2 regions of the Rahnella sp. 2050 genome follow, and region 2 is predicted to be linked to the other one. Evidence: predicted binding sites of a transcription regulator. Region 2 holds the regulator's gene; the other holds the start of a gene.
What was found. The regulator CRP, encoded in region 2, controls carbon source genes, mostly activating them, when cyclic AMP is high. The targets are predictions, from matches to a motif close to ATGTGANNNNNNTCACAT.

Region 1 (8,000 bases), on a different contig from region 2:
TGCACCAAGCAGCGCCTGATGGGCTGGCAAGGCCTTCAGCTCAGGGTCGACTGCAAACAGACTGTGGAAACGGACTTCTCCACTGATGGCCGCCGAAGCATCCTCAACTGCTTTCTGACCATACATTTTCACGAAAGCGTTGTAGTACTGGGCTGGCTCGCGATCTTCTTCCAGAGACAACTGGAGCAGGGTTTGCAGGCAGCGGTAATAGTTGTTGCGCTCATCGCTGTACACCGAGGAATTGAACTCATGCGCCCATTCAGCCCAGGTCAGCGCCTGATCCAAATCACCACCGGCAAGAGCCAGCATAGATTTCAGCTCACCGACACGCAGCGTGTACCAGCCGTTGTCTTTGCCGCTGGCGATCCCCAGCAGTTCGCGAACGCGGGTAAAGTCATCCAGACCTTCATCGTCGAGTTGAGTGATCATCTCAAGATAGGTTTCTTTTGGCAGATCGCTGCCCGGCAACGCCAGCAGTTGATCACGCAAATGCGCGCCCATGCTGTTATTCGCCAGCAATAAATCTTCGGCAGGATAAATGTCAGACATGCCCGGAACGATAATGCGGCAGGCGTATACATCCAGATGTTCGTAATCGGCGATATACACTTCAGCATCTTCTTTATCAAAGATAGCCATCAGTGTCGCAAATTCTTCTTCAGTGGTACCGCTGAAACTCCAGTCTGCAAACGGATAGTCTGCGTCTTGTTTGAACATATCCCATGAAATCAGACCGCTTGAGTCGATGAAATGGGTTTCAAGGTTAGCGTGTTCAGCCACTTCTTCGTCGTCAAAAGTAGGCGCCGTGAAGACATCCAGGTCTTTCAGACTGCGGCCTTGCAACAGTTCCGTCACGGTACGTTCCAGTGCGACGCCAAAATCAGGGTGTGCACCAAAGGACGCGAAACAGGTCCCGTTCGCCGGGTTGAACAGAACCACGCAAATGACCGGATAATTGCCGCCCAGCGAGGCGTCATAAGAAAGAATAGGGAAACCTTCTTCTTCCAGTTTGGCAATGGCTTCAACCACTCCAGGATAGCGTGCCAGAACCTCAACAGGGATTTCAGGCAGGCTGATGGATTCTGCAATGATGCGGTTTTTGACATAACGCTCGAAGACTTCTGACAGCCCCTGAACCCGCGCTTCATTGGCGGTGTTACCCGCGGACATCCCGTTGGAAACGTACAGGTTGCCGATGATGTTCATCGGAATATAGACGGTTTGCAGATCGGACTGACGGGTAAATGGCAGAGCGCAGATACCACGATCAGGATTGCCTGATTGCAGGTCGATCAGATCACGGGCAACCAGTTCTTTATCGGCATCATAAAATGCGTGCAGGCGCTCATCCAGGATCCCGGCGGGCAGACTGTCGTCTTCCGGAAGCGGGAACCACTTCTCATTCGGATAATGAACGAAATCGCCATTAGCGATTTCTTTGCCCAGATAGAAATCAGCGAAGAAATAGTTAGTCGACAGGCGCTCAAAATATTCACCCAAAGCAGAAGCCAGTGCGGCTTTTTTGCTGGCGCCTTTACCGTTGGTGAAGCACAGCGGGCAGTCGCGATCGCGAATGTGCACTGACCAGACGTGGGGAACCGGATTCAGCCACGAAGCTTCTTCGATATTAAAGCCGAGATCGGTGAGTTTTTGTTGGAAGCGGGAAATGGAGTCTTCCAGCGCCGCGTCTTTACCAGGAATAAAAGTTTGGGTCATTGAGTTCACTTTTGAGCGTGCTAAAAACGTGCAATGATACGGGGTTTTGCACATTAGCTCCATGTATTCGTGTTAAGAATGTAATCGCTGTGTGAAGTCAAAGGCTTGAGTTTGAACACGCTGTTATACCGTGTGAAATTTGACGGTGCTTACACATATTATTCCGAAAAATCAGGGTTAAAAGGAGGAATGAACCTTGTGATCAACATCTCATCGCTGTTTATCAGGTCGTCATCAATAACCGTTGCAGACTGCTTGTCTCGGATGATAAAACCGTTAAATTAGTGACTACTATGTGACTGTCTCAGAGAAGTGGTGAGGGGAAATGACTCAGGTTTATAATTTTAGTGCAGGTCCGGCAATGATCCCGGCTGAAGTATTGCGTCGTGCGGAACAGGAACTTTGTAACTGGCACGGACTGGGTACATCGGTGATGGAAATCAGTCACCGTAGTAAGGAATTTATCCAGGTTGCTGAAGAATCCGAAAAGGATATCCGTGACCTGCTCAATATTCCCTCGAACTATAAAGTGCTGTTCTGCCATGGCGGCGCCCGTGCGCAATTTGCTGCTGTGCCAATGAACCTTTTGGGTGAAAAATCCTCCGCTGATTATATTGATGGTGGCTATTGGGCACACAGCGCAGTTAAAGAAGCCCAAAAATATTGCACGCCAAACGTGATTGATGTCACCACTACGATTGATGGTAAGCGTGGCATTCTGCCGATGAGCGAATGGAAACTGAGTGCAGATTCTGCCTACGTTCATTATTGCCCGAATGAAACTATCGATGGTATCGCTATTGATGAAATGCCTGATTTTGGCGACAAAATCGTGGTAGCAGATTATTCATCCTGCATTCTTTCCCGCCCGATTGACGTCAGCCGTTTTGGGGTGATTTATGCTGGCGCGCAGAAAAATATCGGTCCTGCGGGTCTGACCCTGGTTATCGTTCGTGATGATCTGCTGGGCAAAGCGCGCACTGAATTGCCTTCTATCCTCGATTATACCGTGCTGGCTGAGAACGACTCTATGTTCAATACCCCGCCGACCTTTGCATGGTATCTGTCAGGTATGGTATTCAAGTGGCTGAAAGAGCAGGGCGGTCTGCGCGAAATGGAAAAGCGCAATCGTGCAAAAGCCGAACTTTTGTATGGCGCAATCGATCGCACCGGCTTCTATCGTAACCCTGTGGTGGCGGCTAACCGTTCGTGGATGAACGTTCCTTTCCAGATGGCAGATGCCTCGCTGGATAAACTGTTCCTTGATCAGGCACAGGAAGCCGGTCTGCATGCACTAAAAGGCCACCGCGTGGCTGGCGGTATGCGCGCATCTATTTATAATGCAATGCCGATTGAAGGCGTAAAAGCCCTGACCGACTTTATGGCGGAGTTCGAAAAACGTCACGGTTAAGTGTGCTGGCTTTCAGGCTCGCAGAATGCTTCATTGAGAAGCCTTAAAAATGACCCCGGCTCAATGTCCGGGGTCATTTTATGAAAAGAAGAATTGGAGAAAGAGTGGAATCCCTGACATTACAACCCGTTGCGCTGGTTAACGGCAGCATCAATTTACCTGGCTCAAAAAGTGTTTCTAACCGCGCACTTTTACTGGCTGCTTTTGCACAGGGTACTACCCGCCTGACTAACCTGCTCGACAGCGATGATGTGCGTCATATGTTGACAGCACTCACTCAACTGGGTGTCACGCATCGTTTATCTGCATCCCGCACCGAGTGTGAAATCGATGGTCTGGGCACGGCTTTTTCCAATGCTAAAGGTCTGGAACTGTTTCTTGGGAATGCAGGAACCGCAATGCGTCCGCTGGCGGCAGCATTATGCCTGGGCGAACAGGATGTTGTACTGACCGGAGAGCCGCGCATGAAAGAGCGCCCGATCGGGCATCTGGTTGATGCGCTTCGTCAGGGCGGTGCGCAGATTGATTATCTGGAGCAGGAAAACTATCCGCCTTTGCGCCTGCAGGGTGGATTTAGTGGCGGTGACGTCAGTGTTGATGGCAGTGTTTCCAGCCAGTTTCTGACAGCGTTATTGATGACAGCTCCGCTGGCAGATAACGATACAACCATTCAGATTAAAGGTGATCTGGTTTCCAAACCTTATATCGATATCACGCTGAACCTGATGAAAACCTTTGGTATTGAAGTGGAAAACCACGAGTACCAGAGATTTAGCATCCAAGGACGTCAGCATTATGTGTCTCCGGGGGCATATCTGGTCGAAGGTGATGCCTCTTCAGCGTCCTACTTCCTGGCCGCTGCGGCGATCAAGGGCGGTACGGTTCGTGTGACCGGAATCGGCAAAAACAGCATGCAGGGCGATATTCGTTTTGCAGACGTGCTGGAAAAAATGGGTGCTACTATTCACTGGGCTGATGATTATATCGAATGTACCCGCGGTGAACTGAACGGCATTGACATGGACATGAACCATATTCCTGATGCAGCAATGACCATTGCTACCGCTGCCTTGTTTGCTGAAGGCCCGACAACGTTGCGTAATATTTACAACTGGCGTGTTAAAGAGACCGATCGCCTGACGGCGATGGCGACTGAGCTGCGTAAAGTCGGTGCAACAGTGGAAGAGGGCGAAGATTACATTCGTATTGATCCGCCTCAATCGCTGAAATTTGCCGAAATTGGCACCTATAATGATCACCGCATGGCGATGTGTTTCTCGCTGGTGGCGTTATCCGATACGCCGGTGACCATTCTTGATCCGAAGTGTACCGCAAAAACGTTCCCGGACTATTTTGACCGTCTGGCGGCAATCAGCACACTGGCATAGTTTTTCACTTGGTTGCCCGTGTATGAACGGACATCCCTGATGTCCGTTTTTTTGTTTTCAGGCTCAGAACCGTCCGCTTTTTAGCCAACTGAAAAATGTGGGGTAACAGTTGCAGTGAAGGCAGCGTATAATGCCGCTCCTGAATTAGTCCTGTGAGGCTAATGAAGCGGGCATACCCCACCGAAAGGAGACAAAAATGACGGCTTTAGCCCCGGTAATCACCGTTGATGGGCCAAGTGGTGCAGGTAAAGGTACGTTGTGTAAAGCGTTGGCCGAAGCCTTTAACTGGCATCTGTTGGATTCCGGCGCGATTTACCGCGTTTTGGCGCTGGCGGCTTTGCATCACCAGGTTGATATTGTCTCAGAAGAGGCGCTAGTTCCGCTTGCCGCACATCTCGACGTTCGTTTTGTGGCTCAGGATGGGCAGTTGCACGTTATTTTAGAAGGTGAGGATGTTACCCATGAAATCCGCACCGAAACGGTAGGCAATACTGCGTCTCAGGCGGCGGCATTTCCCCGCGTTCGTGAAGCATTATTGCGCCGGCAGCGCGCATTCCGTGATGCACCGGGCCTGATTGCGGATGGTCGTGACATGGGGACGGTGGTTTTCCCTGATGCACCGGTGAAGATATTTCTGGATGCCAGTTCGGAAGAACGTGCAAACAGAAGAATGCTACAGTTGCAGGAAAAAGGCTTTAGTGTTAACTTTGAACGGCTTTTAGCCGAGATCAAAGAGCGCGATGACCGTGATCGTAACAGGCCCGTCGCGCCTCTAGTGGCTGCTTCCGATGCGTTGTTGCTGGATTCAACCAGCATGTCCATCGACGAAGTCATCGAAAAAGCACTGGCTTATGCCACAGAAATTCTAGGATTGCCGCAAAAACAAACCCGGTAATCGAGCCTCACTCTGGTGCTGAAGAATATTCAGTGCCAGTTTTGGCTATAGTTTTTTTTAACCTCGCCGCAAGGATCTGTAGCGGGGCATTTGAAACAACCCCATCCAGCAGGAAGCCAGATGGACGTTAAACTTAAGAACCTAAAGATTATCAACATGACTGAATCTTTTGCTCAACTCTTTGAAGAATCCTTAAAAACAATCGAAACCCGTCCTGGTTCCATCGTTCGTGGTGTTGTTGTGTCTATCGACAAAGATATCGTACTGGTTGACGCCGGTCTGAAATCTGAGTCTGCAATCCCGGCAGAACAATTCAAAAACGCACAGGGCGAACTGGAAATCCAGGTTGGCGACGAAGTTGATGTTGCGCTGGACGCTGTTGAAGACGGCTTCGGTGAAACTCTGCTGTCCCGTGAAAAAGCTAAACGTCATGAAGCTTGGATCACGCTGGAAAAAGCTTACGAAGAATCTGCAACTGTTACCGGTGTTATCAACGGTAAAGTTAAAGGCGGTTTCACTGTTGAGCTGAACGGTATTCGTGCGTTCCTGCCAGGCTCACTGGTAGACGTTCGTCCTGTTCGCGACACGCTGCATCTCGAAGGCAAAGATCTTGAGTTCAAAGTCATCAAACTGGACCAGAAACGCAACAACGTTGTTGTTTCCCGTCGTGCAGTAATTGAGTCTGAGAACAGCGCAGAGCGCGATCAACTGCTGGAAAACCTGCAGGAAGGCATGGAAGTTAAAGGTATCGTTAAGAACCTCACTGACTACGGTGCATTCGTTGATCTGGGCGGCGTTGACGGCCTGCTGCACATCACTGACATGGCTTGGAAACGTGTTAAACACCCAAGCGAAATCGTTAATGTTGGCGATGAAATCACTGTTAAAGTTCTTAAATTTGACCGTGAGCGTACCCGTGTATCACTGGGTCTGAAACAACTGGGCGAAGATCCTTGGGTCGCTATCGCTAAACGTTACCCAGAAGGTACTAAACTGACTGGTCGCGTTACCAACCTGACTGATTACGGCTGCTTCGTAGAAATCGAAGAAGGCGTTGAAGGTCTGGTTCACGTTTCTGAAATGGATTGGACTAATAAAAACATCCACCCATCTAAAGTTGTTAACGTGGGCGATGTTGTTGAAGTTATGGTTCTGGATATCGACGAAGAACGTCGTCGTATCTCCCTGGGCCTGAAACAATGCAAAAACAACCCATGGCAGCAATTCGCAGAAACCCACAACAAGAACGACCGCGTTGAAGGTAAAATCAAGTCAATCACTGACTTCGGTATCTTCATTGGTCTGGACGGCGGCATCGACGGCCTGGTTCACCTGTCTGACATCTCCTGGAACGTTGCAGGCGAAGAAGCAGTACGTGAATACAAAAAAGGCGACGAAATCGCAGCTGTGGTTCTGCAAGTTGATGCAGAACGTGAACGTATCTCCCTGGGCGTGAAGCAACTGGCTGAAGATCCATTCAATAACTACCTGTCTGTTAACAAGAAAGGTACTATTGTTACTGGTAAAGTTACAGCAGTTGACGCCAAAGGTGCTACAGTTGAATTAGCTGGCGGCGTAGAAGGTTACCTGCGCGCTTCAGAAGCTTCTCGCGACCGTATTGAAGACGCAACTCTGGTTCTGAGCGTTGGTGATGAAGTAGAAGCTAAATTCACCGGTGTTGATCGTAAGAACCGCGTAGTAAGCCTGTCCGTCCGTGCTAAGGACGAAGCTGACGAGAAAGATGCAATCGCTGTTGTTAACAACAAACCAGACGAAAGCAACTTCTCTAGTGCTATGGCTGAAGCGTTCAAAGCGGCAAAAGGCGAGTAATGACGGGGGGCGGCTCAGTCGCCCCGAAACGGTAGTTTAGCTGCAAAGCTTGGAGGTACTATGACCAAGTCTGAACTTATTGAAAGACTTGCTGGCCAGCACTCTCATATCCCGGCGAAAGCTGTTGAGGATGCAGTGAAAGAGATGCTTGAGCATATGGCTGCAACCTTGGCTGATGGTGAACGCATCGAAATCCGTGGGTTTGGCAGTTTTTCTCTTCACTACCGTGCTCCGCGTGTTGGGCGCAACCCTAAAACTGGCGATAAAGTCGAGCTGGACGGCAAGTACGTTCCTCACTTTAAGCCAGGGAAAGAGTTGCGTGATCGCGCGAATATTTACGGCTGAGGCTTTCGCCTGAACGTAAATGTCTGCCTATAGCGAACGTAAAGCGGCACCTCTCGGGGTGCCGTTTTTTTTTGCTTTATGACGAATAAGTTCCCCCCCCTCTTTCAGTTGCGATCATAAAATTTTTGCGTAACGTCACGCAGCGTTTTGCTTTCCTGGTTGCTCCTTCTTTGCATGAAAATCATACTCCGGCACGAAAACATGTCTGATGAACGTGAAGGGAGTAAAACATCAAAATTTCACTGGACGAGGCTGCTTTAGCGGTTATTGCAGGGATGTTGCCACTGCTTATTTTTTCCCAACTTCCTTCGGCTATTCATCTGGTCACGCTGTGTCTTTGCGCCTCATGCTGCTTCAGATTTCATCACAAAATATTCAGCCTGATAGCGATCGGCCTGCTGAGTTTCAGTTGGGC
Region 2 (8,000 bases):
TCCTCAGGTAATTCCGCTTTGCATAAAATAACGGAAAAAGTTTCCAACTTTAATTTAACTGAAAAAAATCCCGCTCACGACAGAGCGGGGATCGCAGGACGAACCGGTTAGTGGCGCTGGCCCAGGGCCAGACTGATGTCACGCGCGGTATCCCGCACCAGTTCGCCTAAATCGGTAAAACGCTCCGTCGTTAAGCGGGAGCTGGGGCCGGAGATCGAAATCGCCGCCACCGCATTGTTATTGCTGTCAAAAATCGCCGAGGCCAGACAGTTCAGCCCTGTCACATGCTCTTCGCTGTCCTGTGCAAACCCCTGCTGACGCGCGTGTTGCAGATCCTTTTTCAACGCATTCAGATTATCCAGCGTGTGCGTCGTAAAGTTCTTCAACCCCGCCTGCATCATCAGGCTCATCAGCGCCTCGTCATCCAGCGAATACAGCAACGCTTTCCCGGCACCGGAGGCATGCAGTGGCAGACGGCTGCCAAGCGGCGCGCACATCCGCACCATCGACTGGCATTCCCGCTGGCCGATCAGTACCGCTTCGAAACCGTTGCGGATCGCCAGATTGGCCGTTTCGCCCGACAACAACATCAGGCGCTGCATATAAGGCGCGGCGACTGACAATACATCCCGGTTATGGATATAAGACGATCCGACCGTAAACGCCTGTAAGCCGATGTGCCACCAGCTCAGTTGCGCATCCTGATAAACAAAATCGGCCTCTTCCAGCACTTTCAGCAGTCGAAAGGTGGTGGAAAGGGGCAGCGACAAATTCTCTGCAATGTTGCTGACAGAAGAACTGCCGCCGGACTGCGCCAGATAATTCAACACCGCAATGCCGCGTTCTAAGGCCTGAGCGCCCTTTTGCGAACCAGAACCAGGCTGGCTAGGACGCCCCCGTTTTTTTACTTCGGCCATCTCACATTTCTCCAGCATCAGGCGCTGAGCGCCCGCGTTTCGCTTGTTTTCAGATGCTTGTATCTTATGCAAGATGCTTTATAGCGTCACGACTTTAATCCCGCCGCAACGGGTAAAATAAGCTGATAGCCCTGAGGTAACTGACTGATATCACAGTTGTCTGCGCCGCCACGATCGACGGTGAGAAAATTCGTCACCGTCTCAAACGCAAACAGCGGATGGTGCCAGACATTCCGGTGATAATTCACGCCCTGCAGGCCGTTGGTGATAAAGGCTTTCAGCGTGGAGATGTCCGGCGTCTCGCCCCCTGCCGCAACAATCACGATAAAGCGCTCGCCCTGCATCGGCACAAACGCCTGTGAACCGAGCGGGTGTTTTTCGAGTTGCGTCACCACAATGGGCAACGGTGCTGGCTGGGCGCGGTTGATGCTCACCAGCGGGCGATCCTGCCCGAGGATTTCCACGTTGGTCAGATCGTGGTACCGCTCAACCTTGCCGTCGTTGATATGAAAAAAATCGCGACCTGTCGTCTCAATCACATCGCCGTAAACCGCGAAGGCCGCCTGGGTCAGCGGGTAAACCGGAAGTTCCATGGCATTCATCCCTGCATTTAAAATAAAACCGGTGAGATAAGCCCGCCAGATTGGCGGATTTATCCTCAATGCAATTACTGTAGAAACTTTTTCCAACTTGCTCAATCGAAATATGGAAAAAGATTCCATAAAATTGATGAAGTCCACAATTCTCATCAGGTTAAATCTATAAAATCTTTTTCATTCAATGCATTAACATTACTTCAGGTGACCTATGCTGGATGAGGAGTCGATTAAAACCTTTATGCACGTCGCGCAAACAGGCAGCTTTTCCCGCGCGGCAGAGATGCTGCATAAAACGCCCGCGACCATCAGCTATCGAATTAAGATGCTGGAAGACAGTGCCGGGACGTTATTGCTCAACCGCACGACCCGTACGGTGTCGCTGACGCCCGCCGGACAGCATCTGCTTGAACGATGTCGCCAGTGGCTAACCTGGCTGGAGGGTGTACCGGCAGAACTGCAGCAGATTAACGACGGCATTGAGCGCCAGCTGAATGTGGTGGTGAACAATCTGATGTACTGCCCTGAAACTCTGGCGGCGTTATTAAGCTGTCTGACGCAGCGCTACCCGTTCACGCAGTTCACTTTCACACGACAGATTTACATGGGGGTATGGGATACGCTGCTGTACGAAGATTTTCAGCTGGCGATTGGCGTCACCGGCACCGAATCTCTTTCTAACGCCGTGAATCTGCTGCCGCTGGGTGAAGTGGACTGGATTTTTGTTCATGCGCCCTTTCATCCGCTGCAGCACATCACTGGCATGCTGGAAGAAGCGGTGTTGCGTCAGTACATTGCCATCAATGTGGAAGACACCTCGCGCCATCTGAACAAGCGGGTAGCCTGGTTGCTGACCGGGCAACGGCAGATCATCGTGGCAGATGTGGCGACTAAACTGGCCTGTCACCTGAAGGGAATGGGTATCGGTTTTCTGCCGCGCCATCTGTGCCAGCCATATCTCGACAGCGGCGAGCTGATCGCCCGGCAAATCCGCTATCCGCGCGCCCCTTCCCCGCTCAGTCTGGCGTGGAAAAAGGAGTACACAGGCAAGGCGCTGCATGACATTGTTTCTCTGTTCCACCAGAAAGACCCGCTGATCCAACCGTTGCTGGCGGGTTTAGAATAGTGATGCCCTCTTTGGCTTCGCGAATAAATATGGTAACAATAGGCTTAATTATGCGCAGCCTTGACGCCAGATCTTCGACCACAGAAAAGACCGCGTCTCGCCTGCCTGCATCACCTTTATGGAGAACAGCGCATTATGTCAGCCAAACATCCTGTTATTGCCGTGACCGGTTCGAGCGGTGCAGGCACCACGACCACCAGCGTGGCATTTCGTAAAATATTTCAGCAGCTTGGTTTGCGTGCGGCGGAACTGGAAGGCGACAGTTTTCATCATTTCACCCGTCCTGAAATGGATGCGGCAATACGCAAGGCGCGCGATCTGGGACGTCATATCAGCTACTTCGGGCCGGAAGCCAATGACTTTGGTTTGCTGGAAAAAAGCTTTATCGAATACGGTAAAACCGGCACTGGCCGTTCACGTAAGTATCTGCATACTTATGACGAAGCCGTTCCCTACAATCAGGTGCCGGGTACCTTTACGCCGTGGCAGGCGTTGCCGGAACCGACGGATATTTTGTTTTACGAAGGGTTACACGGTGGTGTGGTGGCGGACAAAATTGACGTTGCCGCGCAGGTCGACCTGCTGGTCGGCGTAGTGCCTATCGTCAACCTCGAATGGATCCAGAAACTGGTGCGCGATACCGGCGAGCGCGGGCATTCCCGTGAAGCGGTGATGGATTCCGTCGTGCGTTCGATGGATGACTATATCAATTACATTACGCCGCAGTTTTCCCGCACACACATCAATTTCCAGCGGGTACCCACCATCGACACCTCGAACCCGTTTGCCGCCAAAGCCATTCCGTCACTGGATGAAAGCTTTGTGGTGATTCATTTTCAGGGACTGGATGACATCGATTTCCCGTATCTGCTGGCCATGCTGCAAGGGTCGTTTATCTCGCACATCAAAACACTGGTGGTGCCGGGCGGCAAAATGGGGCTGGCGATGGAGCTGATCATGGCGCCGCTGGTGCAGCGCCTGATGGAAGGCAAGAAGATCGAGTAAACTTTATTCGGCTGCAATCACTTCAAAGCTGTGGGTGATTGTGGCCGCTTTACCCAGCATCAGAGACACAGAACAGTATTTTTCGGCAGACAGGCTGACCGCACGTTCAACAATCTTATCGGTCAGATCCTTACCGGTGACGATAAAATGCAGATTGATGTGAGTGAACAGACGCGGCGCTTCTTCGCGGCGTTGTGAGGTCAGCTTCACTTCACAATCACGCACGTCATTACGACCTTTTTGCAAAATTGACACCACGTCGATTGCACTACACCCCCCTGCGGACATCAGTAACATTTCCATCGGGCTTGGGGCTTTATCACCCGCGTTTCCATCCATTGAAATCTGATGACCCGATGCAGACTCACCTAAAAATGTCAGTCCTTCAACCCATTTGACACGTGCATGCATGAACTATTCTCCCGGTGAATAAACTTGTCGAAATCTGCTCTCAGAGTACCCTTTCACCTAAAATCTGGCAACGTAACCCGATCGCCATCATGCTGAAGCGAGACAACAGAAGACAGCATCTCAAACCTGTGCTACAAACAAAGCCGAAACATACTTTCCAGTAAATTGCGGTGACGGTTTTTGCGGTTTAAGTACAGAACCCACGGTGATGACAGCAATAAACAGGCTGTTGCACTCCGACATCCGCTTGCAGCATTTCTGGAGAGTTATATGCTGAAAGGGCGCTTTGGATTTGAAGTGCCGTACAGGGAACTCTGAGCCCTGTGATTTTGGGCAGCGATAACAACAGAGGATAATAGCAAATGGTTCTCGGCAAGCCACAAACAGACCCGACTCTTGAATGGTTCCTGTCTCACTGTCATATACATAAGTATCCTTCTAAAAGTACGCTGATTCACCAGGGTGAAAAAGCCGAAACGCTTTACTACATCGTGAAAGGGTCAGTTGCTGTCCTGATTAAAGATGAAGAAGGCAAGGAAATGATACTGTCCTACCTTAACCAAGGTGACTTCATCGGTGAGCTGGGACTCTTCGAAGAAGGTCAGGAACGCAGTGCCTGGGTACGTGCTAAAACTGCCTGTGAAGTGGCTGAAATTTCATATAAAAAATTCCGCCAGCTGATTCAGGTTAACCCGGATATTCTGATGCGTCTCTCCGCGCAGATGGCCAACCGTCTGCAAGTGACGTCAGAGAAAGTCGGCAACCTTGCCTTCCTTGACGTTACCGGTCGTATCGCTCAAACCTTGCTCAATCTGGCTAAACAGCCTGATGCAATGACCCATCCGGACGGGATGCAAATCAAGATTACCCGCCAGGAAATTGGCCAAATCGTCGGTTGTTCACGTGAAACAGTCGGACGCATTCTCAAAATGCTGGAAGATCAAAGCCTGATCTCCGCACACGGTAAAACGATTGTCGTTTACGGCACACGTTAATCCCTCAAAAATTGGCGCGGCAAAACACTGTCGCGCCTTTTTTATGGGCTAAGCTTTACCCATGACGCTATGGCGAAGACTGTTTTACCATCCTGAAGTGAACTACGCGCTGCGCCAGACGCTGGTGTTGTGCTTACCTGTTGGCATTTGCTGGCTGTTTGGCAATTTGCAAATGGGCCTGCTGTTTTCCCTCTGCCCGGCCTGTTGTAACATCGCCGGTCTGGATACCCCGCATAAACGCTTTTTCAAACGCCTGCTCGTCGGCGGTTCACTCTTTGCCGTGAGCAGCCTTCTGCTGCAACTGATGCTCGAAAGCTGGCATATACCGCTGCCGCTGATCATGCTGTCGCTGGCGTTACTGCTCGGCGTCACCGGTGAAATCAGCCCGCTGCATGCGCGCCTGCTGCCCGGTGCGCTGGTGGCGACTATCTTCACGCTGAGTATGGTGGGCGTGCGCCCGATGTGGCAGGCCCCGGTGTTGTTCGCCGCTGGCACAGCCTGGTACGGATTGTTTAACTGGGCGTGGTTTCGTATTTCGGAAGAACAGCCGATGCGCGAAACACTCAGCCAGCTCTATCTGCAACTCGCGGATTATTTCGAAGCCAAGTACAGCCTGCTGACGCAACATACCGATCCCGAAACCGCGTTACCCCCACTGCTAGCCCGCCAGCAGCAGGTTATCGACCTGATTGCCCTGCTTTATCAGCAATTACACATGTTGCCCCAGCACGGACATCATCATCACCATAAGCGGCTGTTTCAGCGTTTTCAGGTGGCGCTCGATTTGCAGGAGCACATTACAGTGAGCCTGCATCAGCCGGAAGAAGTGCAGAAACTGGTGGAGGAAAGCCATGCCGAAGCGGTTATCCGCCGAAATGCACAGGTGATTTCCACCCGTCTTCGGGTGATTGCCGACGATATTCTTTATCACCGTTTATCCGGGCGCTTTACGATGGCCAATGAGCTGACCGCGCTGGAGAAAATCGCCGCGCGCAACCCGGACAATCCGGTAGGTCAGTTTTGTTATTACCATTTCAGCCGCATTGCCCGTCTGTTACGCACACAGCGGCCGTTGTACAAACGTGACCTGATGAACACCCAGCCGCGTTTGCCCTTCTGGCCCGCGCTGAAAAGCTATCTTTCCTTCAAATCCGTGGCACTGCGTAATGCCGCACGTTTGGGCATTATTCTGGCGATTGGCAGCAGTCTGGGTCTGTTCTTCAATTTGCCCAAACCCTACTGGATCTTGCTGACTATCATGTTGGTCAGCCAGAACGGTTATAACGCCACGCGGGTGAGGATCCAGCACCGTGCACTCGGTACGCTGGCCGGATTGCTGATTGCCTCAGGCTTGCTCAAACTGGAACTGCCGGAAGGCACCACGCTGCTGTGCATGTTGCTGATCACCCTGTTGTCCTATACCGTTCTGCGCAAAAACTACGGACTGGCGATGGTCGGCATGACGGTGACTGCAGTGTATACCCTGCAATTGCTGGCGATGAACGGCGTGCATTTTCTGGTACCACGACTGGTCGATACCCTGATCGGCTGCGCGCTGGCCTTTGGTGGCACTATCTGGCTGTGGCCGCAATGGCAAAGCGGTTTGCTGCGCCAGAATGCACACCAGGCGCTGGAAATCTATCAGGACGCTATCCGCCTGCTGCTCGAGGAAAGCCCCGACACCGCCAAACTGGCGTACACCCGTATGCAGGTCAATCAGGCGCACAATAAGCTGTTCACTTCGCTAAATCAGGCGATGCAGGAGCCGGGTTTTAACTCACATTATCTGGCGGATATGCGTTTGTGGGTGACGCACAGTCAGTTTGTGGTTGAGCATATCAACGCGATGACGATCCTCGCCCGCGAGCATTACATGCTGCCGGAAAAACTGGCGACAGAGTATTTACAGACCTGCGAAATCGCGCTGCAAAGCTGTCAGCAACGACTGCTCTACGACGGGCCGGGCAGCGAGAACAACCTGTTTAATGCGCCGGAACTTCACCCGGATATGCCACTGACCGAAATGGAACGCCATCTGCGGCGCGTAATTTCACATCTCAGCGTGATGCATACCATCTCGTCACTGGCGTGGAAGCAGAGGCCGCATCATGGGATCTGGCTGACGCGGCGGGCGTGAAGGGGGATGCCCCTTTCAAATCCCCGTTTTACTGGCTTGCAGCCAGACTGCTTTTTGAAATTGCGAATATCTCGGTTTCTCAAGTACGGATGCCGTGTACTGGCGTTCTTTTAAACGGATTGAGAAAGTTTCGGTTTTTCAATTGCCGTGTTCGCTTAACTCACCGAGCCGAAACCGACCAAAGAGGGCTAAGACGAGCCCTCTTTGGAATCTCCACGTCTTAAACTGCGCGCTTCGCTCGTAGGCTATGTTCCAGCAACCACAGCGACAGGCTGGAAATCTTGCCGCGTTGCGGTTCCTTCTCTCGGTCTTCGAGCCACTGGTCTCGAAGCCGCTCCGTTCAGCAAGATTTCTGAATCGCCCGCAGGATTCTAAATTCAAAAGGAGAAGGGTTTTATCTTTTAGAAATGTCGATTGGCGTGCTCAAAAATGGCACCGAATGAACGGTTCGAGACCTATGGCTCGAAGCCTGAAATTCGGGAATCGCGCAGCGATGACATTTTGCGCCACACACTAATGCGCCAGAACATGTCCGCCGTGCCCGCGACAGCGCGCAGTGAAAAAGCGAAGGGAGATCCAAGAGGGAAAAAGCACTTTTCCCTCTTGGTCGGTTTCGGCGCGAGAGGCCATGTGATAAATGTTAGTGAGAAACCGAAATTGTCTCGATCAAGCGTTTAAAGACGGAGGCGTGGGGATCACCCCCCGCAAACTTTCCCCACGGCTTTCTCAAACCTTTCCATCCCTTCTTCAATATCCGCGAAGTCGATAACAAGCGATGGCGCAAACCGCATCACGTTTGGTCCGGCGACCAGC

Region 1: a site for CRP is predicted at 1,913-1,930, ahead of serC (3-phosphoserine/phosphohydroxythreonine transaminase). Genes of this name have one in related genera too.

Annotation. Positions count from the first base shown of each region.
Region 1 covers NZ_JBEPKE010000001.1:958,626-966,625, reverse strand. The annotation lists gene ycaO (30S ribosomal protein S12 methylthiotransferase accessory factor YcaO) at 1-1,716, opposite strand, end outside; gene serC (3-phosphoserine/phosphohydroxythreonine transaminase) at 2,042-3,127, shown strand; gene aroA (3-phosphoshikimate 1-carboxyvinyltransferase) at 3,232-4,515, shown strand; gene cmk ((d)CMP kinase) at 4,712-5,410, shown strand; gene rpsA (30S ribosomal protein S1) at 5,567-7,240, shown strand; partial or broken gene ihfB (integration host factor subunit beta) at 7,298-7,585, shown strand; partial or broken gene ABIC79_RS04275 (DNA internalization-related competence protein ComEC/Rec2) at 7,861-8,000, shown strand, end outside.
Region 2 covers NZ_JBEPKE010000004.1:366,687-374,686, reverse strand. The annotation lists gene allR (HTH-type transcriptional repressor AllR) at 108-917, opposite strand; gene ABIC79_RS17740 (ureidoglycolate lyase) at 1,004-1,510, opposite strand; gene allS (HTH-type transcriptional activator AllS) at 1,725-2,639, shown strand; gene ABIC79_RS17730 (phosphoribulokinase) at 2,775-3,644, shown strand; gene ABIC79_RS17725 (OsmC family protein) at 3,648-4,055, opposite strand; gene crp (cAMP-activated global transcriptional regulator CRP) at 4,418-5,050, shown strand; gene ABIC79_RS17715 (YccS/YhfK family putative transporter) at 5,112-7,187, shown strand; gene argD (bifunctional acetylornithine/succinyldiaminopimelate transaminase) at 7,883-8,000, opposite strand, start outside.